One region of the Arthrobacter sp. lap29 genome, then DNA from elsewhere that is predicted to be linked to it. Evidence: riboswitches for the same ligand, from Rfam matches in the RefSeq annotation. Region 1 holds a riboswitch; each other region holds the start of a gene.

Region 1 (5,680 bases):
CCTGGTCCGTGCCTTCACCTTCGGCAAGTCCCTCACACGCTAGTACGACTGCGAGGGACCCAGACCGAGGCACGAGGGCAGGGAGCGGGTGGGGATAAGATCTCAGTCATGACAACTCTGGTTTTCTTGGACCCCGCCCACCCGGCCGGCCGCGTTGCAGACGCCACCGTTCCCAACATTCTGGTTACGGATCAGGGGCTCACCCGCGGTGACGGGATCTTTGAATCCATGCTCGCTATTGATGGGGAGCCACGCAAAATCCGGGCTCATTTAGATCGCCTTGCCGTCTCGGCCAGCACCATGGACCTACTCATCCCTGACGCCGGGGTGTGGCAGGCGGCAATTACGACGGCGCTCACAGCTTATGCTGCCGGGGTACCAGAGGATTCCGCAGACCACGGTGCAAGCAACGAATCTCGCCAGTGCGTGGTTCGCCTTATCGCTACCCGAGGCCCCGAGGGCGCCAACTCCCCCACAGCGTGGGTCACGGTCAGCCCGGTGTCCGCCTCGTTGGCTGCCCAGCGGGAGAAGGGCTTGGCCGTGCTCTTGTTGGAGCGTGGCTATGACAGCGATATTGCAGCCCGTGCCCCCTGGCTTTTGATGGGCGCCAAAACACTCTCCTACGCCGTGAACATGGCCGCACTTCGGCACGCACACCACCAGGGCGCGGATGACGTGATCTTCACCAGCGGTGACGGGCTCGTGTTGGAAGGGCCCACATCGTCAGTTCTTCTAGCACACGTTAGTGACGATTCCGGCGTACCGCTCAAGCGGCTCATCACCCCGCATTTGGACACCGGGATACTGCCCGGCACCACGCAGGGCGCACTGTTCGCCGCTGCGCAGGAAGCCGGGTGGGAGCTGGGTTACGGTCCACTAACACCTGCCGATCTGCTGGATGCCGACGCCGTGTGGCTCATTTCCAGCCTGCGGCTACTGGCGCCCGTGACCACCATTGACGGGAAGGAAATCGGCACGGCCGCCATCCGAGCCGAGCTTACAGCGGAACTATCGGCGCTCCTGGCTACCACGTTGTAAACACATCAGTTCGACTGACCGCTGGGCACAGGCCTAACAAGCGGGCTGAGCTTGTTGCCCAGAAGAATCAGCACCGCGCTGGCGATCAGGAAGGCTACCGCGATCCCCACACAACTGAGCAGCACGGCGCCGTAGCCCCCGTTGCCGGGGTTCAAGAAGGGATAGGCGTACCAGTCCGTGGCGGCGCCCCGAATCAGGGAATAGGCCAAATATGCCAGCGGAAACAGCACTGCAACACCCAACCGGGTCAGCGGGATGGGCCGGCGCGGCGGTTGGATCAACCAGTCCGCGACAACCGCAATGGGCATGATGTAGTGCAGCCAGGTATTGATCCAAGGCAGGAGCGCGCCGAGATCCACCTCGCGCAACAGGGCGGTGAACACGATCCCCACCAGGGCCATGCACACCACCGATACGCACCGCAGAACCTGCCAAGCCGGGCCCAGCTCCTTCCCGCGCCAGGTCAGTACTGACTCCGTGAGCAGGACGGCGGCGGCAAGAATATTGGACAGGTTCGTGAAGTAGCTGAAGAAGTTCAACACGTTGAAACCGTGGCTCAGGTGAACGCCAAATTGGATGCCCACTGCCACAAGAGTGAACGCGCCGAAGAGAAACCGTAGTGCCGCCAACAATCGCCGAGTTGTCATGGGTTTCATCATGTCATGGACGCGGCAGAGATATCAGGTCCGTCCCGCCACCCTGTGAACGGATATCTGGGTGTCGCCGTCATGTTTGTGCACACTGGCAGGTTCTTCACCGGACCCGGCACGTGGTGTGCTACTTTCAAGGTGAGTAATGAGTGCCAGCGTTAAGCCCTGACTTGCTGGCCGGCAACCCTCTTTCCGGCGGGGTGCCTCAGGTGACTACTCGGCAAACCAGCTACCTAGGCTGGCGTTTGCAAGCGTGAACTTTCCTTGTGGTGCGGGCTCAAGAGTGGACATTTTCAACCAACTCTTCGTCAACTGCCACCAGCTCCCGTTTGCAACGCGCAGCCATTTGCAATGAGGAGAGAACCATGACCGCGGACGAATCCCCCCTGGCCTACCGGCTTATCACCGGCCCTGACGACCGCTCTTTTTGCGAGCGCATTTCCACCGCCCTTGCCGACGGCTATGTGCTGCACGGCGGCCCCGCCCTCACCTACAACGGCACCAGTGTCATTTGCGCGCAGGCCGTGGCCAGCAGCGATGCCGCCGTCGCCACTGCCGTGGATGATCTCGACGCCGAACTTGAGTTTGATGGCGAGGGCATCGCATGAGCCACGCGGGAGATGTGAGCCCGGGCACAGCCTGGGAAGCTGTAGCCGCGGGGGCAACACTCGTGGATGTACGGACAGAGGGCGAATGGGCACACATTGGCGTCCCCGACACCTCAACGCTGAAATCAGAACCGGTTTTTATCCAGTGGAATCTCGCCACGGGCGCCCGCAACCCTGATTTTCTGGCAGAGCTGGCGGCGGCAGTACCCCCGGAAAAGCAGCTGATAGTGCTGTGCCGCTCCGGTGCCCGCTCTATTGCCGCCGCCGAAGCAGCCACCGCCGCCGGGTACACCGCCTACAACGTACTTGAAGGCTTTGAAGGAGAAACTGATCCCTACGGAGATCGGATTCTCAACGGCTGGAAGAACCGCAACCTCCCCTGGCGCTAAGGAAATATCATTGAGCAACTTTAATGAGCACACAGCCACTTGGGGGCAGGACACCCAGGCGGTACGCGGCGGGCTTGACCGCAGCAATTTTCAAGAAACCTCCGAAGCCCTCTTTTTGAACTCCGGATTTGTCTACGAATCGGCGGAAGCTGCCGAGCAGGCGTTCACGGGTGAGGTGGACCGCTTCGTGTATTCGCGCTACGGCAACCCGAGCGTGGCAACCTTCCAGGAACGGCTGCGGCTGCTGGAAGGAAAAGAGGCGTGCTTTGCGACGGCGTCGGGCATGTCAGCCGTATTCACCGCCTTGGGTGCCTTATTAGCAGCCGGGGACCGCGTGGTGGCAGCACGGTCCCTGTTCGGCTCCTGCTTTGTGATTCTGAATGAGCTGCTGCCGCGGTGGGGTGTGGAGACCGTATTTGTTGACGGGCCGGACCTGGATCAGTGGCGCGAGGCCTTGTCGGTGCCCACCACGGCCGTGTTCTTCGAGTCACCGTCGAACCCCATGCAGGAAATCATTGACGTGGCGGCTGTGTGCGATCTAGCTCATGCCGCTGGCGCGCAGGTGGTAGCCGACAACGTCTTCGCAACTCCCTTGTTGCAGCGTTGCGGCGATTTCGGCGCGGACATCATCGTCTACTCGGGCACCAAGCACATTGATGGCCAGGGCCGGGTGTTGGGTGGCGCAATCCTCGGCAGCAAGGAGTTCATCGAAGGGCCCGTCAAGAACCTGATGCGCCACACGGGCCCGGCGCTCTCCGCGTTCAACGCATGGGTGCTCACCAAGGGCCTGGAAACCATGAATCTGCGGGTTACACACTCGTGCAGCAATGCCCTGGCACTCGGAGAATTCCTTGAAGCCCAACCGCAGGTGGCACGCGTGCTGTACCCGCATCTGCCGTCCCACCCGCAGTATGATTTGGCCAAAAAACAAATGAAGGCCGGAGGCACGGTGCTGACATTTGAGCTGGCTCAGCCAGCGTCGGGCACTCGCAAGGATGCCGCGTTTGCGCTGCTGAACGCGCTGTCCATCATCGACATCTCCAATAACTTAGGGGATGCGAAGTCGCTGATCACGCATCCGGCCACCACCACGCACCGTGCCATGGGCCCCGAGGGGCGCGCCGCGATCGGTCTCAGCGACGGGTTCTTGCGCCTGTCGGTGGGATTGGAGGATGTGGATGATTTGAAGCTGGATCTCGCGGTGGCCCTGGCGGCCATTTAGGCTGGCCAAAACAGCAGTGGCAAGGCCGCTGGCGTTTGTACTCAGTCTTGGAAGTACTCGATCTCGGCGCCAATGGTGTTCAACCGCTCGGCCAGATCTTCGTAGCCGCGCTCAATCACATATATGTTGCGCAATTCAGAAGTGCCCTTGGCGGCGAGCATGGCCAGCAGGATGCAGGCGGCCGGACGCAGTGCCGGCGGGCAGCCAATCTCGGCGGCACGCCACGCAACGGGGCCCTTGATGTCAATGCGGTGCGGATCCAACAGGCGGACGCCGGCGCCGAGGCGGTTCAGTTCCGTCAGGTAGATGGCCCGGTTCTCGTAAACCCAATCGTGGATGAGCGTGGTGCCCTCGGCGCAGGAGGCAATCACGGCGAAGAACGGCAGGTTGTCAATGTTCAGGCCCGGGAATGGCATGGGATGGATCTTATCCGGGGCAGCCTTTAGCTCGGACGGCAAAGTGGTGATATCCACGAGCCGTGTCTTGCCGTTGCGGGCCATATATTCAGCCGATTTAAGGTAACAAAAACCCATCTGCTCGAGGACCTTCAGCTCAATTTCCATGAACTCGATCGGCACGCGGCGGACCGTGACCTTGGACTTGGTCACGATGCCGGCGGTGATTAGGCTCATGGCCTCGATGGGGTCCTCTGATGGGGCGTACTCAATGTCAACGTCAATCACTGACTTGCCCTTGATGGTCAGCGTGGTGGAACCAACACCGTCCACCGAGATGCCCAGACCCTGCAAGTAGAAGCAGAGGTCCTGGACCATGTAATTGGGGCTGGCATTGCGGATGACAGTGGTTCCGCTACGCAGTGCCGCAGCCATGATGGCATTTTCCGTGACAGTGTCCCCACGCTCGGTCAGGACAAAAGTGCGGTCTTCGGCATCGCTGACAGGTGCCTGTACCTGGTAGAAACCGTCATGTGCGTTGACGATGAGGCCGAATTCACGCAGCGCCTGCATGTGCGGCTCCACCGTGCGGGTGCCAAGGTCGCAGCCGCCGGCGTAAGGGATACGGTACGGGTTAGCTTCATCAAGGAGTGGGCCCAGCAGCATGATGACGCTCCGGGTGCGCTTGGCTGCGGCAACATCCATGGCAGCTAAGTTCAAAACGGCAGGGCGGCGGATCTGGAGGTCGTTGTCTTCGAGCCAACGGCACTGGACACCGATGGACGTTAGAAGTTCAACAATGCGGTTGACCTCTTCAATGCGAGCTACACGGCGCAACGTGGTGGTGCCGCGGTTGAGCAGACTGGCGCACAGCAGGGCCACTCCCGCATTCTTGCTGGTGTTCACATCAACGCTGCCGGAGAGTTCACGCCCACCGCGCACGCGCAAATGGGTGACCTCGTTCTTACTGACCGCCCCCAGGCTGACCAGATTGGCCTCCAAGAGCGCTTCCATGCGTTGGATCATTTTCAGGCTCAGGTTCTGTTTGCCCTGTTCCATCCTGGCTACAGCACTCTGGCTTGTCCCCAACTGGGTTGCCAGTTCGCCTTGGGTCCAACCTTTTTCATTACGTGCGTCTCGCACCAACACGCCAACGGTTTCTGCAGCCACTTGAGTCATAACAACTTTTATATCACAGGATGCATATTATAGGAGAATTATGTGACCTGATGGTCAATTATGGCAAAAAACCTCTAAATTAACCGTTGCATGCGATAAATCCAGGCCGCTCCAGTCCAAGCTGGCAGGCTCTCCCTTTACGGTACCCCGGCTTGTGCCAGCTGCCCCACACAACGCCCATTACACGCCCAACGCTTAA
Region 2 (5,680 bases), on a different contig from region 1:
CAAGCCTGACACCTTGTCCAGGCTTGTCCGGATCGAGGAACGCCGCACGCTGCTGCGCCGCAGTGCCGATGACACCGATCCTGTGGAGCGGGTGGTGGTGGCCAACGCAGACCAGCTGGTCATTGTGGTGGCCGCGGCAAATCCGGAACCGCGCACTGGCTTCATCGACCGGGCCCTGGTGGCCGCTTATGACTCCGGAATTGCGCCGTTGCTGCTGATCACCAAAACAGACATCAAGGACCCTTCAGAGTTGCTGGCCAACTACGAGCACCTGGACATGACGGTCATCATCAGCCGCACTGCCGCGGACGGCGTCTTTGGCATCGACGCACGCAGCGACGACGGCCACTCCGCGCTCCTGTCCGGTGGCGCCGTGGAACAATTGCACGGATATCTCGATGGGAAGGTCAGCGTCCTGGTGGGGCACTCAGGCGTTGGCAAGTCCACCATGGTTAACGCCTTGACAGGTTCGCAGCGGGCCACAGGCGGCGTCAATGCCGTCACAGGCCGCGGCCGTCACACCTCTTCCTCGGCGTTGGCGCTGAAATTGCAAGATGCAGTGCCCGGTTCTTGGATCATTGACACCCCCGGCATCCGCTCCTTTGGTCTGGCCCATGTGGACCCCGACCGCATTATTGCCGCCTTCCCGGATCTGCAACCGGGCACGGAGGATTGTGAGCGCGGCTGCAAACATGACAGCGCCGCCGTCAATTGCTGTGTGGATACCTACGTTGCCGCCGGGCACGCGGGCGCATCGGGGCCGGCACGGCTTGCCTCGCTGCGGCGCCTGCTGGGCACCAGCGACCGTACCGAAGGCCGTGCCGCAGAAAAGGAACTTGGCAGCACGGACTAGCGCGGCCCTGGTGCCGCGCACGGTTGACCCGTCAGTGGTGCTCCACTTCAAGAGTGGCGCACCGTTGGCGGACAAATGGTGCGCAGGCCCAGCGGCGTCCTGACGGGTGTTGGGCCTAAACCGCGATAGCGTGAACCCATGACCTTCGCACCCCAGACGTACAACGACGATCTCCGCCTGGCCCATGTCCTTGCTGACAGTGTTGACTCCCTGACCATGTCCCGTTTCAAGGCCTTGGATTTGGCCGTCGAGACCAAGCCGGATCTGAGCCCTGTCACCGACGCCGACAAGGCCGCAGAAGAGTCCATCCGCAGCCAGCTCTCCCGGGTCCGCCCCCGCGACGCAGTCCTGGGTGAGGAGTTCGGCAGCAGTGGCCACGGTTCGCGGCGCTGGGTTATCGATCCCATTGACGGGACCAAGAACTTTGTCCGTGGTGTGCCGGTCTGGGCCACCCTGATCTCTCTAATTGACGACGGCGTCCCCGTAGTCGGCCTTGTTAGTGCCCCTGCGCTGGGCAAGCGTTGGTGGGCGGCCCAAGGAACGGGCGCATACATGGGCAAGTCACTCGCCGCCGCCACCCGCATCCGAGTCTCTAATGTGGCCGAGCTCAAAGATGCTTCACTCTCATACTCTTCGCTCACGGGCTGGGCCGAACGTGGCAACCGTGATGAGTTCATCTCCCTGACCGACGATGTCTGGCGCACCCGGGCCTATGGCGATTTCTGGTCGTATTGCATGGTGGCTGAGGGCAGTGTTGACATTGCCTGTGAGCCGGAATTGAACCTCTATGACATGGCTGCACTGGTCCCCATTGTGCAGGAAGCCGGCGGCCGTTTCACCTCGCTCGAGGGAGCCGACGGCCCCTTCGGCGGCAACGCCCTGGCCACCAATTCCATCCTCCACACGGAAGTTTTACAACGCCTGAACCCCAATTGGGATGACTTGTTGGGCTGACCCGTTGGACGCACAAAATAATAAAGTACAAGTGAGTTAAGAACGACGGCGGCCTCCCGCCGTCGTTCTTTGTTTCACCATCCGCGGCACTCACCCAGGGTGTACGAAATGAAACGTAATAGATGCACCGGCAGAAATCTTGGGCTACTCTTTTGGGCATAGGTCACGAGTGCCAGCGCTAAACCCCGGTTTGCTGGCCGGCAACCCTCCTTTCGCGGTGGGGTGCCCCGGGTGACGACCTGGCCAAACCTGTTCGGTTCTGGCAAGCGCGGACTTCTTGGCACCCCCAAAAGGTCCTTTGGTGTCAAAGGAATTTCTCATGAGCTCTGCCGTTTTGGATGCAACACAACTCATCGATTCACCGCTCCTGCCTGTGGTGGGCCAGGATCTGGCGGCCCCCCTGATTCACGGCGGGCATGTGCGTTACGCCAACCTGGACTATGCAGCGTCTGCCCCGGCCATCAAGGACGTGGCAGCGCACCTAAATGAGGTGCTGCCGTTCTACGCGAGCGTGCACCGTGGCGCTGGATTCGCCTCGCAGGTCAGCACCTCCGTCTATGAAAATGCTCGCAAGATTGTTGCCGGTTTTGTGGGCGCCCGGCCTGATGACACGGTCATTTTCACCCGTAACACCACAGATTCGCTGAACTTGTTGGCGGGTTGTGTGGAATCGATTTTGCAACAGAGGGGCTTCACCGAGGGCCGTTCCAACGTTCACGGCGAGGTGCTCTACCTGGACATTGAACACCATGCGAATCTGCTGCCTTGGCAGGCCCTGCCGCACCGTTCAGTTGTTGGCGCTGACTCTATCGCCGCTACCTTAGACCGTGTTGAGACGGCGCTGCGGGCAGGAAACGTGCTGCTCGTGGCCGTTACCGGAGCCTCCAACGTGACAGGGGAGGTGCTGCCCATGGCCGAATTGACCGCCCTGGCGCACCGCTATGGCGCCCGGATTGTTCTCGATGCCGCCCAACTGGTGCCGCACCGCCGGATCGATCTGACTGCCACCGGCATTGACTACTTGGCGTTCTCGGGCCACAAGCTTTACGCACCTTTCGGCGCCGGGGTTTTAGTGGGCCGCCCTGACTGGCTCGACGCCGGTCACCCCCACCTTGCCGGTGGCGGAGCCGTGAAGGACGTCCGGCTTGAATCCATCAGCTGGACCACCGGACCGGCCCGCCACGAGGGCGGCACTCCCAACGTTTTGGGTGCCGCCACCTTGGCCAAGGCCACGTCTGTGCTGGCTGCGCTGAATGCCGATGACTGGCACCAGCACGAGCAGCAATTGCGCGCCCACTTGGTGGCCGGCCTCAACGAGCTAGAGGGCGTCACTGTCCACTCGCTCTTTAGCGACGCGGACACGTACCCGGACTGCGGCAGCATTGGGGTGGTCAACTTCTCGGTCACCGGGTACGACGCCGGGCTGGTGGCCGCATACCTCTCTGCCGAGCATGGCGTGGGCGTGCGTGACGGAAAGTTTTGCGCACACCCGCTGCTTAACCGCTTGGGCCTGCCCGCGGGTTCCCTGCGCGCAAGTTTTGGTGTGGGCTCACAGCTGGAGGACGCTCAGCGCTTGGTGGCTGGAATCCAAACGTTGTTGCAGGAGGGCTTGGGCTGGGACTACGTGGTGGATTCCGGCCGCTGGGTCCCCGCCAATGACAACCGGGAGTACCCCAGCTGGGCCCCGAACACGCCAGGGACAGCAGGGGCAGCCCCCTGCAGCATCGACTAACCCACCCCCATACCAGCGCTCGGTTAGATTCGGGCATATTTTGCAGACGCAGTAGCGTCCGGAAGTGCGGGGCGGGGAGCACCTGGGGGTAAAGTTGAACGGCATTGACCGGCACAACTTTCAGGAGCACCATGGCAGGCACCGGTGGACCGGTCTTTGATGCGGCGCGGCGCAAACACATGGCCGCCGCGTTTTTGGAAGGCGGCGGGCATTATCATTTGGTGCGCCCGGGTTACCCTGAGGATTCCTTGACGTGGCTGCTGGAAACTGCCGGGAGCGTCCAAAATGTGGTGGACATTGGTGCAGGCACGGGCAAATACACGCAGCTGTTGGCCCGTCACAACTTCTCGATGACGGCGGTGGACCCCTCGGCTGACATGCTGGCGCACCTTGGCGCGGAGCTGCCCCAGGCCACCACCGTTGTGGGTACCGCCGAAAAGTTGCTCCTACCAGATGAATCCATGGACTTGGCCGTGGTGGCACAGGCCTGGCACTGGGTGGATCCTCTCGCGGCAAGTACTGAGATTGCCCGCGTACTGCGTCCGGGGGGAACCTTGGGCCTGATTTGGAACCAGCTGGACGTCGGACTCCCCTGGGTTCACCGCTTAGCCCGGATCATGCACGCAGGGGATGTGCACAAGGCAGATTTCAGCCCTCAGATTGGTCCGGAATTCTTCCCAGCCCAACCTCACACCACCCATTGGTCCCAGCAGCGCACGGCTGAGGAGATCATCGATCTGGCAAAGTCACGCAGCTATTACCTCAGGGCAACAGACCAGGTCAGGGACAAGGTCATCACCAATCTGCAGTGGTACTTGTATGAGCATCTGGAACACGCGCCCGGTGAAAGCATTGAGCTACCGTACAGCTCCCAAACATGGCGGGCGCAAAAACGCTAGCTGCAGCCCGGGCACCCGTAAAGTTTCTATAAGTCGTTCCCGGCTCGACAATCACCCCTGCCACGTTTTAGAATTTCGGTAGACCTAAATAATTGACTTAGGATCATCGAAAGGCGAGACTTTGCTCGACACGGCCAAGAGGACAGCACGGCGCAGGCCTCGCGGTGGCATGATGCTGCTGCTGGGCCCGGCCTTTGTCGCTGCCATTGCCTACGTTGATCCCGGCAACGTGGCCGCTAACCTCACCTCCGGCGCCAAGTACGGCTACCTGCTCGTGTGGGTTTTGGTCGCAGCCAATGTCATGGCCATGCTGGTCCAATACCAATCCGCAAAGTTGGGGGTAGTGACGGGCAAATCCCTGCCGGAGCACTTGGGTGAACGCTTCAGCACCCGCAACCGCCGGCTCTTTTGGGTGCAGGCCGAGCTCGTGGCCATGGCCACCGATCTGGCGGAAGTGGTGGGCGGCGCCATCGCCCTACACTTGCTGTTTCAAGTTCCGTTGCCCATAGGCGGGCTCATTGTGGGCCTGGCTTCCATGGCTCTGCTGACAGTTCAGAATAGACGCGGCCAACGCCATTTTGAGAGCGTCATTATTGTTCTGCTCGTCATTATCACCATCGGTTTTCTGGCAGGCCTGGTGCTCAGTCCACCAGATCCGGCAGGTGTGATCGGCGGGCTGGTACCCCGGTTCGACGGCGCCAATAGCATCATGCTGGCGGCTGGCATGCTGGGTGCAACGGTGATGCCGCACGCCATTTATCTGCATTCACAGCTGGCCAAGGACCGCCATACGGATGCCCGCAGCACCCCAGAGCGCCTGCGCCAGATCATCAAGGCGACCCGGATCGATGTAGTCTTGGCCCTTATTCTTGCCGGCGCCGTCAACATTGGCATGCTACTGCTAGCGGCCTCCACCTTGGGTGGAATCTCTGGAACTGACAGTATTGAAGGAGCCCATGCCGCCATTGTCGCCAGTCTGGGGCCGGTGATAGGCGTGGTCTTTGCCGTGGGCTTGCTAGCGTCAGGACTCGCGTCAACCTCGGTGGGCGCCTACGCAGGCTCCACCATCATGAACGGCTTGCTCAAGGTGCGTATCCCCCTGCAAACCCGGCGAATGGTGAGCCTGATCCCGGCTATCATCTTGCTCTCCGTCGGTGTGGACCCCACGTGGGCGCTGATTGTTAGCCAGATTGTGCTCAGTTTCGGCATCCCCTTTGCGCTGATTCCCCTCCTACGCCTGAC
Region 3 (5,680 bases), on a different contig from region 1:
AGACTGATGCACCCTTGAATCTGCCCACCGCCGCAACCGTGGCCGAGCGTATAGCCACCGCCATTGCCGCCGAGTTGGGTGTGCGCGCCGCCCAAGTGCGGGCTGCCATTGGCTTGATGGACGACGGCGCGAGCGTGCCCTTTATTGCCCGGTACCGAAAAGAAGTCACCGGGACCCTCGATGACACGCAATTGCGTGATCTGGAGGAGCGGCTGCGTTATCTGCGTGAGCTAGAGGCCCGCCGCATGGTGGTGCTGGAGACCATCCACGGGCTGGGCAAACTTAGCGCGGTGCTGCGCCGATCGGTGGAGACTGCCGCCACAAAATCGGAGCTGGAGGATCTGTACCTGCCGTACAAATCCACCCGCAAGACCAAGGCGGATACGGCTAGGGAAGCGGGTCTGGAGCCTTTGCTCGACGCGCTGCTGGCGGACCCCTCAAAGTTCCCGGCCGTAGAGGCTGACGCCTTCGTGGATGCCGGACGCGGTGTGGACACAGCCGATGACGCGCTTGCCGGCGCCCGAGCCATCCTGATTGAACGTGCTGGTCAGGACGCGGTTTTGGTGGGCGAGCTGCGTGAACGGCTCTGGAAAACTGGCCGGCTGCGGTCCTCCGTCAAGGCGGGCAAGAGCTCCGACGGGGAGAAGTTCAAGGACTATTTTGACTTCGCACAGCCGCCGCACACCCTGCCCAGCCACCGGGTATTGGCCCTGTTGCGCGGTGAAAAAGAGGGTGTGCTCTCACTGGATTTGGCAGAGGGTGATACCCGCGATGCAGACGCTCAAGTGCAGGCCCGCGCCAAGTATGAAAACGCCGTGGCCCACTCACTTGGCATTGCCGAATCCGGCCGCGCTGCCGACTCCTGGCTCGTGACCAGTGCCAAGCTGGCGTGGCGCACACGCATCCTGACCCGCCTCTCGGTGGACCTGCGCGTGCGCTTGTTCCAGAGTGCAGAAGAGGAATCAGTGCGGGTCTTTGCTGCAAACCTGCGCGATGTTCTGCTCGCCGCCCCGGCCGGAAACCGCTCCACCTTGGGCCTTGATCCGGGCCTGCGCACAGGTACCAAGGTGGCGCTCGTGGACGGGACCGGCAAAGTAGCGGCAACGGATACCATTTACCCGCACGCACCGGTAAATCGCTGGAACGAATCCCTGGCAACCCTGGTATCACTGGCGCAAAGGTATGACGTTGAGTTGATTGCTATTGGCAACGGCACGGCGAGCCGTGAAACTGACAGGTTGGCCACTGAACTTGTGGCTGAGCTCAAGCGGATCAATCCCGAGCGAAAGGTCACCAAGCTGGTGGTCTCCGAAGCTGGCGCGTCCGTCTATTCGGCGTCCGCCTTGGCTAGTGCCGAACTGCCTGGCATGGATGTGTCTTTGCGCGGCGCTGTCTCGATTGCTCGCCGGCTACAGGACCCGCTGGCTGAACTGGTCAAGATCGAACCCAAATCCATTGGGGTGGGGCAGTATCAGCATGATCTGACGCCGGCCAAGCTGGACCGCTCCCTCGACGCCGTCGTAGAAGACTGTGTCAACGCCGTGGGGGTGGACCTGAATACTGCTTCACCTGCGTTGTTGGCGAGGGTGGCCGGGGTGGGTCCCTTGTTGAGCGAGAATATTGTGGCTCACAGGAACCAGCACGGGCCCTTCAGCAAGCGGCGCGAACTGCTCAAGGTGGCGCGGTTGGGGCCCAAGGCTTTTGAGCAGTGTGCCGGGTTCCTGCGGATCTCCGGGGGAGCGGAGCCGCTGGATGCCTCCAGTGTGCACCCTGAAGCGTACGGTGTGGCACGTAAAATCCTCGCTGCAGTGGGTGCAGGGGCCCACGATATTGCCGGAGGCGTTGGGGCCGTGGGTGGCGTGAACCCGGCCGACTTCGTGGACGGTGACTTTGGTCTGCCCACGGTTGCTGACATCATCTCCGAGTTGCAAAAGCCTGGCCGTGATCCCCGGCCCCGTTTTGAGACTGCCACCTTTGCTGAGGGCATTGAGAAGATCACCGATCTGCGCCCCGGCATGATTCTAGAAGGCACCGTGTCGAACGTGGCCGCCTTCGGAGCCTTCGTCGATATTGGTGTCCACCAGGACGGGCTGGTCCACGTCTCAGCCATGAGCAACAGCTTCGTTTCGGACCCGCACACCGTGGTTAAATCCGGTCAAGTGGTGCGGGTGAAGGTTCTAGAAGTTGAGCCCGAGCGCAAACGCATCTCCTTGACGCTGCGCCTTGATGATCAAGCCGGGGAGAGGAACGCCAAGCCCGACGCCGGCTCCCGCACGCCCGGAGGTCCCTCACCTGCGCGCAGTGCGCCCCAAAGTGGCAACCCGGCGGCCAAGAGTGGCAGCCCGGCTCCGAAGAGTGGAGCTAGCGGCCAGCGCCGGCAGGGGAATCCGGGATCGCAGGGCCGCCAAGGCGGGCAGCCCCGGGATAGAGGGACGGGCACCTCCACCAATACGGCTAATACCACCAACACAGCCAGTACAGCCAACACAGCCAGTACAGCCATGGCAGAAGCCCTGCGCCGGGCAGGCCTAGGAAAGTAGCCACTCGCTTACCGGCCCGCCCGGACAAGCCAGTGGAAAATGATCCCGATTTGCGCCCAAAACTCTGCCGGGCGCCATGTAGGGAGAAAAATCTCTCCAATATCAGTGACTAATTCGCCCTAAAGCTCTCTCTTGCGCAAATTCCACGCAGATATTCGCACAAAGTCATAAACTCGTCATATTCTTGCGAAATCTTGGGCATTCTTTCACACTGGAGGCAGGTCATGAGTGTCAGCGAATAGCCCCGGCTTGCTGACCGGCAACCCTCCTTCCGCGGCGGGGTGCCCCGGGTGAAGACCTGGCACCGAACCATCCGGTTTGAGGTGCAAGCGCGGGCCATATCCGTTCAGGCCCTTCCCGCATGGCGCGGTGGAGGGCCTTTGCCGTAGGCCTCTAGTGTGAAGGAAACAACCATGAGCAACGGTTGGTCATTTGAAACCCGTCAGATCCACGTAGGTCAGGAGCCCGACGCCACCACCGGCGCCCGTGCCCTCCCCATTTATCAGACCACGTCTTTCGTCTTCCCGTCCGCAGAGAGCGCTGCCGCCCGCTTCGCGTTGACCGAGTTGGAGCCCATCTACACGCGCCTGGGCAATCCCACCACGTCCGTTGTTGAAGACCGCATCGCGAGCCTTGAAGGCGGCGTTGGTGCGCTGATGCTGGCCTCGGGGCAGGCCGCCACCACGTTCGCCATCTTGAACATTGCCGAGTCCGGGGACCATATTGTCTCCAGCCCCAGCGTGTACGGTGGCACGTTCAACCTGCTGGCCCACACGCTGAAGAAGCTCGGCATTGAGGTCACCTTCGTTGCCGATCCCGATAACCTGGATCAGTGGCGTGCCGCCGTGCAGCCCAATACCAAGGCCTTCTTCGGCGAGACGGTCTCCAACCCGCGCCAGGACGTCCTTGACCTGGAAAACATCAGCGCGATTGCCCACGAGGCCGGTGTGCCGCTGATTGTGGACAATACTCTGGCCACCCCGTACCTGATCCGCCCGCTGGAATGGGGTGCGGACATTGTCATCCACTCCGCCACCAAATACCTCGGCGGGCACGGTACGGCCATTGGCGGGGTAATAGTTGACGGCGGCAAGTTTGATTTCGCTGCAAACCCGGAGAAGTTCCCCGGCTTCAACACCCCGGATGAAAGCTACAACGGTCTGGTCTATGCCCGTGACTTGGGTGTGGGCTGCGCACTAGGTGCCAATCTCGCTTACATTCTCAAGGCTCGTGTGCAGTTGCTGCGTGACCTGGGAGCAGCAATTTCCCCGTTCAACGCCTTCCTGATCGCTCAGGGCATCGAGACGCTGAGCCTGCGCGTGGAACGGCACGTCAGCAACGCCGTCACGGTGGCACAGTGGCTGGAAGGAAATGAAAACGTGGAGGCTGTGGCCTACGCGGGCATTCCCTCCAGCCCTTGGTTTGAGCGCGGTCGCAAGTACGGCCCCAACGGCACTGGTGCCATCATCGGTTTTGACATCTTGGGAGGGCTCGAGGCTGGCAAGCGTTTTGTTGACGGCCTGGAGCTGCACTCGCTGGTGGCTAACTTAGGTGATGTGCGTTCCCTCGTCATCCACCCCGCTTCCACCACCCACGCCCAGCTCACGCCGGAGCAGCAACTGGCCGCAGGTGTACGGCCGGGTCTGGTGCGCTTGTCGGTGGGTTTGGAAAACGTTGCAGACATCATCGCTGACCTTGAAGCCGGGTTCCGCGCCGCAAAATCGGCGTGATCCGCGTGGGACGGGCTGTGGGTAAGGGCTTGTTGTCCTCGGGGTTCGCTGCTGCCGCGGCGCAACCTGTTGGTGAGGACTTCTGTGCAGCTGTGGGACAAGGCGGAGGTGTGTTGCGCTCGATCGAGATCGGCGCCCTTCCCCTAGAGGCCGGGGGCGTGCTGCCCTCGGTGACCATGGCTTTTGAATGCTGGGGGACATTGAACGCCGCCGGTGACAATGCCGTGCTGATCCAACATGCATTGACCGGAAGCACGCACGTCAGCAGGGGCGAGTCCGAGGAAGATGGTTGGTGGGAAGGCCTCGTTGGCCCCTGCGCCGTTATTGACACCAATAAGTACTTTGTGGTGTGCGCCAACATGCTGGGCGGCTGTTACGGAACCACCGGCCCCTCCAGTATTGCGGAGGACGGCAAACCCTACGGTTCCCGGTTCCCCTTCATCACCATCCGTGATTCTGTCGAGGCCGAGGCCCGGTTGTCGTCGCGCCTGGGCGTCACCTCGTGGCATGCGGTCATTGGCGGTTCCATGGGCGGTGCCCGTGCACTGGAGTGGGCGCTCATGTACCCCGAAAAGGTGCGCCGTTGCGCCGTCGTCGCTTCCTGTGCCTCCAGCACTGCCGAGCAAATTGCCTTCGCCCAGGCCCAGGTGCTGGCCATCCGGCAGGATCCGCATTTTGTTGGCGGCGACTATTACGACGGCGCTGCCCCCACCACAGGTCTGGGACTGGCCCGGCGGATCGCGCACATCACCTACAGGTCTGAGCCTGAAATGGGTCAACGGTTTGGCCGTAAATCCCAGGACGACGGCGGCACCATCAGCCACGTGCGGCTCGCCCCGGAGGTGGGGGGACAGTTCCAGATCGAGAGCTATCTGGACCACCAGGCGCACAAGTTGGTGGGCCGTTTTGACGCGAATAGTTACATTGTCATTACCGAAGCGCTCATGAGTCACGATGCGAGCCGTGGCCGGGGGAGCCTGGAACAGGCCTTGAAAGTGGCCTCAGGGGTGGAATTCATGGTGGCTGCGGTCAACAGCGACAGGTTGTATTTCCCCACCCAATCGGAGGAGCTCGCGGCAGCGCTGCCTGGAAATGTTGTGGTTGCCAGCATTGATTCACCCATTGGCCATGACGGTTTCTTGACCGAAGTGGACGCGGTGGGTGACCTGCTAGCGGCATCCCTGTTCAGGGCCCAGTAGCTCAAAGCCGAAGCGGCACAAAAAAAAGTTGTTGGTCCCCCGTTCAGGGAGACCAGCAACTTTTTTGTTCTTGAAGTGCTAGAAGTTCTTGAAGATGGCCTCGCGGTGCACCGCGTATTGTTCGGCGGTGACCTGGCCATTGCGGCGGGCTGCATCCAAGGCATCGAGTTGGCGTTTCAGCTCTGCCTCGGCCTTCATGCGCTCGTTGGCG
Region 4 (5,680 bases), 150 kb from region 1:
AGCTACTGGAGCTCCTGACGCTATTAGTTGGCATTGCCGCCGCCGCAACCATGTGGATGGCGTTGCACAACGTCTTCTTCCTGCCCTCCGACCCTGATTCCGGGCCTAAGTTCTTCCTGGGCATGCTCTCGTTGATGCTGGTTATTTTCTCCGTGGTCCGCCAGCGTGACACGGCAGTACAACGAGATATTGATGAGTTCCACCTGACTACTTCCATGCGGCTGCACATTCAGCGGTGGGAACGGATGTGGGGCATTTCCACACACAACCGGATCCGGGTGGATGGGCGCAAGATCACCAGGCTGGTGGCCTGGTGGGCCTTTGCCGGGCTACTCATCACCTTGGTTTCGTTGATCTTGCACAGTGAGCTCACGCCCGTGCGGGTCCTGCTCTCGGCACTGGCACTGACCCTGCTGGCAGTTGTGAGCGCTGCACTATCCGCTCTGGCAGTGTCCTTGTACCGCAGCAATCCGCGCCCAGGCGTGGGGCTGGCGTACGCCTCAGTACTGCTGGTGGTGGCGTTGGCAGTGGTCAGCCCGCTTGTTGTGGCCGCATGGCAGAACAACAAGGTGTTACTGGCCTTGCTCAGCTACTTCATTTGGCTGGGACCAGCCCTGTTCCTCATTTTCCGCAAGCCCCAGTCCGCCCACATGTCCCTCTCGAATTCAAGCTCTCCGCCCGGCCCAAAAAACGCGTACCCCACGGCCTGATCGCCATTTTCGCCGGCGCCCGTGAGGCAGCGTACTGGGTGGAGCTGACCTTGGAGGCCAGGCGGCAGCTGCACTACCAGACTAAGCTAGCCCGCTTTGAGCTGGCACAGGCCACCGCCCTCGCCGCGGAGGCAGAGCCTGCCAGAGGCGCTCCGATTACAGGGCCGGAAGCCCTTGGCGCTGAACGGGAAGCCCCGAGCGCTGGGGAATCCTGCCCCAGTCCGCTAATGTTCTTTAGCGAAACAGTCCGCTGTAGGCATTCAACGCCAGCCGTCCGCCCGAATGCGCGTAGAGGACGTTGCTGCTGGAAGGAATGTCCTTGCTGCGGACAAGGTCAATCAACCCAGCCATGGATTTTCCTTCATACACAGGGTCGATGATCATGCTTTCAAGGGATCCGGTGAGTTTTATGGCCTCGAGCGTGGAGTCCACAGGGATGCCGGAGTGGTTGCCGGCCCAGCCTTGCAAGACAGTGGTCTCGTCGTCACAGATCTTCCTGTCCAAGTCCATCAGCTCAGCTGTGTGACGGGCGATCCGGGCCACCTGAGCGCGAGTCTTTTCAATGGTGGCTGAGGCGTCAATGCCGATGACGCGCCGCGGCCTGTCTTGTCCCGCAAATCCAGCGATCATGCCTGCGTGGGTGGAGGCGGTAACGGTGCAGAGCACAATCGTGTCGAAGAAGACACCTAGTTCCTTCTCCTGCTGCTCCACTTCATAGGCCCAGTTAGCAAAGCCCAGCCCGCCCAAGTGATGTTCGGAGGCGCCTGCCGGGATGGGATAGGGCTTGCCCTGGCATCTTCGACGTCCTTGATGGCTTGTTCCCAGCTGCTACGGATGCCAATGTCGAACCCAGCTGCATCGAGGTGGACGTCGGCACCCATGATGCGCGAAAGCTCAATATTGCCTACCCGGTTGGATAGCGGGTCCGGTCAGTCCACCCAGTTTTCCTGCGCGAGACGGGCTTTCACACCCGGCTTGCAGCCACTGCCGCCACCTGACGGGTGTGATTCGACTGATATCCGCTGATGGAGACGAGCGTGTCAGCTCCTTGGGCAATGGTGTCCGGAACAATGTAGTCGAGTTTGCGGGTCTTATTGCCACCAAAAGCCAGACCACTGTTGACATCCTCACGTTTGGCCCAAATCCTCGCGCCGCCGGGATGTTTGCTCAGACGCGCCAACTCGTGGACGGGGCTGCGGCCAAACTCCACCTGGGACGATATATCCTATGTTGCATGCCGACTCCTCCGCCCCAGGGAATTCACAAGCGCTCCCTGCTTCGTAATGACGTGTACGATTCCATCCGCGACGCCATCGTCAATGGCACCTTCGCTCCGGGCGAGCGCCTGCGGGATCCGGAGCTAGAGGCATGGTTGGGCGTGAGTCGAACCCCTATCCGGGAGGCTCTGCTCCGGCTTGAGCGGGCCGGGCTGATTATTGCCCAGCCGGGCCGGGCCACCATCGTCGCCCCGCTTGATGCCGCCTCCACCGTGAATGCGCAGCAGGTAGTCGCGGCCATGCACGAGCTGGCGGCGCGGCTGGCAGTTCCCCTGCTGAGCGAGCAGGACCTTGCCGCCATGACCGCTGCCAACGTGCGCTTTGCCGCCGCCATCAAGAAGAACGACGCCGATGCCGCCTTGGCTGCCGATGACCAGTTCCATGCCGTTCTCGTTGGTGCGTGCGGAAATGACATGGTGCCAACCATGCTGGACCAGGCCATGCCACTGTTGCGGAGAGTGGAGCGTCAACGGTTCAGTTCCCACGATGCGCAGCATTCGGTCAGTGCGCATGCGGACATCATCAAACTTGCCACTGCGGGCGACGCCGACGGCGCAGCACTGGCCACACGTGCGAACTGGCTGGCTCTCGGCATCCAAGCAGTCGCCGAAGAAACTACAGCTTGAGTGTTGTGGGCTACTTGCCTGCGCCGCACCACCGTGTCGAATCGTTAGGCTTCATCCTCGAACACATGCGGTGCGGCGTTCTCGGCGTTGACGCTGCTCAGGATTTAGTGATGTCTAAGCCTTCGTGACGACTGCGCTGACAGGCGTGGTGTTGCTTAACAGGTCTTGGACAGGGCAGCGTGCTTCAACAATGCGGCCGAGCTCTTCGTAGCGTTCCTGCGATTCAGGTCCCGTGATGCTTACGGCTAGGCGGATGTCGCTGAAGCCGGGACGGATTGACTCATCGATCCCGAACAAGCCACGGACGTCCAGATCACCTTCGGCCTTGATGGTGATGTCATCGAGCTGGATACCCAGTTGCTCCGCGTAGAGGCGGTACACCACAACTTGGCAGGCGATGACGGCACCGAGTGCGAATTCCACGGGACTGGCTGCGGCATCGTCCCCAGCAAGTGCGGCAGGTTCGTCGACGAGGAATTGGTGTTTGCCGGCGCTGATGCGCGTGGCCACCGAGCCAACCCCCACGCCGGCGGCTGTGTACGTGAGCTTCGCATTGTCCGGATTGGCTCCGATGCGCTTGGCCCAGGCTGCGCCGGCTTCGCCAAGGCGCGCCGATCGCTGTGCTGCGTCGTCAATAGTTACAGTGGTCTCAGTCATGATGTCTCCATTCAGGGGAACGCAAGTGCCAGGCACCGCGCCATACTTACGCCCGCGGCAGCTGCCGGCGGCGTCGAATCCTCACCTGGGGCACCCCACTATGGTTGCGAGGGTTGCCGTCCAGTCGGCCAGGGCCTCTGACTGGAACTCTTGATTCTGTCCACTAGATTGCCCTGACAGAGGGCCTCAAGCAACCTTGCCGTCACACACGGCAACATTTCGGCGGCTTCCCCGAATCGGTCCGTGAGAAAAAGTCGCTTAACTCAGTTCTAAACGACCTTTTCTCACGGACCGATGGGAGATGCACAATGGAGGCGCGGTTGAAGGCGGGGACGGGTGGGAGCGGGTGCGCCGGGACCCCGGCAGCACAAAAACGTCCGGGCGGCGCAAGGAAGCGACTTAAGATGGATGCATGAGCGCAACACTTGTCGCGAAGGACCTTTCCGGAGGCCACGCACACCGCACCCTTTTCAGTAACCTCTCCTTCACTGTGGCCCCGGGCGACGTCATAGGCGTGGTGGGTGCCAATGGTGCCGGCAAGTCAACACTTTTGGCTCTCCTCGCGGGCGCCACCACCCCGCAGGGCGGCACCGTCAGCACTGCCCCACAAGACGCCTTCGTCGGCTGGCTGCCGCAGGAACATGAGCGGATCGAGGGCGAAAGCATCGCCGCCTACATTGGCCGGCGCACCGGTTGCACCCAGGCCACGGAGGAGATGGAATCATCCGCAGAAGCACTAGGCTCCGGCAACTGCGCCGACGATGACCGCTACGCCGCAGCCCTGGACCACTGGCTCGCCTGCGGTGCCGCAGACGTGGATGAACGCATCCCGGCCACCCTGGCCGAGCTCGGCTTGGACCTCACTCCCAGCACCCCCATGACAGGGCTCTCCGGCGGGCAGGCCGCCCGCGTGGCGTTGGCCGCGCTCCTGCTGAGCCGCTTCGACATAGTACTTCTGGATGAACCCACCAATGATCTGGACCTGGCGGGACTGGCCCGGCTGGAAGAGTTCGTCAGGGGTCTGCGCGGCGGCGTGGTCCTCGTCTCGCATGACCGCGAGTTCCTGGCCCGCACCATCACCTCCGTAGTGGAGCTGGACCAGGCGCAGAACAAGGTGGCCGTGTATGACGGCGGTTACGACTCCTTCTTGGAAGAACGTGCCATTGCAAAGCGCCACGCCCGCGAAGCCTATGACGAGTTCGCGGACAAGAAGGCGGACCTCGTGGGGCGCGCCCGAGTCCAGCGCGAGTGGAGCTCGCAGGGTGTACGCAACGCCATGAAAAAAGCCCCCGACAATGACAAGATTCGGCGCAAGGCCGCCAGTGAATCCAGTGAGAAGCAGGCGCAGAAGGTGCGCCAGATGGAGTCCCGGATCGCCCGCCTGGACGAGGTTGAGGAGCCACGCAAGGAGTGGGCCCTCCAATTCAGCATTGGCGCAGCACCCCGCTCAAGCACCGTGGTCTCTACGCTTAACGCTGCGGTGGTGCGCCAGGGCAGCTTCACCCTGGGGCCGGTGACTGCACAGGTGAACGCTGGAGAACGCATAGGCATCACCGGCCCCAACGGCGCCGGCAAGTCCACCCTGTTGCGGCTGTTGCTGGGCCGCATTTCCCCGAATGACGGTGTTGCCTCCCTGGGCGCGAATGTTGCCATCGGGGAGATTGACCAGGCGCGCAGCCAATTCCCAGAACAGGCTCCGCTAGGAGAGGGCTTCGAGGCGCTCGTGCCGGAACTGAATCAGGGCGAGGTGCGTACCCTTTTGGCTAAGTTTGGGCTGAAAGCTGACCAGGTGACAAGCCCGGTGGGTGCGCTCTCTCCCGGCGAACGCACCCGCGCATCGTTGGCACTTTTGCAGGCCCGCGGCGTGAACGTATTGGTGCTAGATGAGCCCACCAACCATTTGGACCTGCCAGCCATCGAGCAACTCGAGGAAGCGCTGGAGAGCTACGAAGGCACGCTGCTCCTGGTCACCCACGACCGCCGGCTCCTTGAAAACGTGCGCTTGGACTCCCGGTGGATGGTGGAGAGCGGCCAGCTACAAGAGCTTTAAGGCATCAAGCAACGTTCCATAAGGGTCTGCACAATCAAAGGATTGCGCAGACCCTTTGCCGTTTCGCGGAGCCCACAGAAACAAAGCATTAGAAGTACTTACTAATCAGTACGCTTTGACTTATTATCCCTAAAATGTTGCAATAGGTAACAAGTTTGCTGCACTTTTTGGATCTGCAGCAGGCTGCTTTTCGAATCCTGGTGCACTCCTTGTACCTCACACAGGTTCCGGACAACGCCTTCCGCGTGTAAGTTCCGCCAGAACCACGGGCGGCCATCCGCCTGGTCTTTTGCCGCAGCAAGTCTGCCGCCCGCGCACTTAGCGCCTTGATGCTCCGCCACGGGAGCGCCGATCACGGCC

The links. A riboswitch is a leader RNA that binds a small molecule or an ion and turns the genes downstream of it on or off. The one in region 1 is predicted to bind S-adenosylmethionine.
Region 2: it holds a riboswitch for S-adenosylmethionine, as region 1 does, so the genes downstream of both, RY113_RS01515 (aminotransferase class V-fold PLP-dependent enzyme) here and RY113_RS06205 (DUF1737 domain-containing protein) in region 1, are expected to answer to the same signal.
Region 3: it holds a riboswitch for S-adenosylmethionine, as region 1 does, so the genes downstream of both, RY113_RS12220 (bifunctional o-acetylhomoserine/o-acetylserine sulfhydrylase) here and RY113_RS06205 (DUF1737 domain-containing protein) in region 1, are expected to answer to the same signal.
Region 4: it holds a riboswitch for S-adenosylmethionine, as region 1 does, so the genes downstream of both, RY113_RS06885 (OsmC family protein) here and RY113_RS06205 (DUF1737 domain-containing protein) in region 1, are expected to answer to the same signal.

The regions. Positions count from the first base shown of each region.
Region 1 is NZ_JAUCEK010000003.1:141,134-146,813, reverse strand. It holds gene RY113_RS06220 (DUF308 domain-containing protein) at 1-43, shown strand, start outside; gene RY113_RS06215 (aminodeoxychorismate lyase) at 109-1,038, shown strand; gene RY113_RS06210 (Pr6Pr family membrane protein) at 1,044-1,685, opposite strand; SAM riboswitch class IV at 1,830-1,948, shown strand; gene RY113_RS06205 (DUF1737 domain-containing protein) at 2,054-2,296, shown strand; gene RY113_RS06200 (rhodanese-like domain-containing protein) at 2,293-2,685, shown strand; gene RY113_RS06195 (O-succinylhomoserine sulfhydrylase) at 2,696-3,907, shown strand; gene RY113_RS06190 (UDP-N-acetylglucosamine 1-carboxyvinyltransferase) at 3,949-5,481, opposite strand.
Region 2 is NZ_JAUCEK010000001.1:337,817-343,496, reverse strand. It holds gene rsgA (ribosome small subunit-dependent GTPase A) at 1-853, shown strand, start outside; gene hisN (histidinol-phosphatase) at 992-1,807, shown strand; SAM riboswitch class IV at 1,969-2,082, shown strand; gene RY113_RS01515 (aminotransferase class V-fold PLP-dependent enzyme) at 2,127-3,539, shown strand; gene RY113_RS01510 (class I SAM-dependent methyltransferase) at 3,671-4,438, shown strand; gene RY113_RS01505 (Nramp family divalent metal transporter) at 4,560-5,680, shown strand, end outside.
Region 3 is NZ_JAUCEK010000006.1:184,770-190,449, reverse strand. It holds gene RY113_RS12225 (Tex family protein) at 1-2,540, shown strand, start outside; SAM riboswitch class IV at 2,761-2,878, shown strand; gene RY113_RS12220 (bifunctional o-acetylhomoserine/o-acetylserine sulfhydrylase) at 2,954-4,270, shown strand; gene RY113_RS12215 (homoserine O-acetyltransferase) at 4,363-5,469, shown strand; gene RY113_RS12210 (hypothetical protein) at 5,548-5,680, opposite strand, start outside.
Region 4 is NZ_JAUCEK010000003.1:291,511-297,190, reverse strand. It holds gene RY113_RS06900 (hypothetical protein) at 1-710, shown strand, start outside; partial or broken gene RY113_RS06895 (1-aminocyclopropane-1-carboxylate deaminase) at 945-1,932, opposite strand; gene RY113_RS06890 (GntR family transcriptional regulator) at 1,945-2,613, shown strand; gene RY113_RS06885 (OsmC family protein) at 2,728-3,270, opposite strand; SAM riboswitch class IV at 3,308-3,426, opposite strand; gene RY113_RS06880 (ABC-F family ATP-binding cassette domain-containing protein) at 3,683-5,320, shown strand.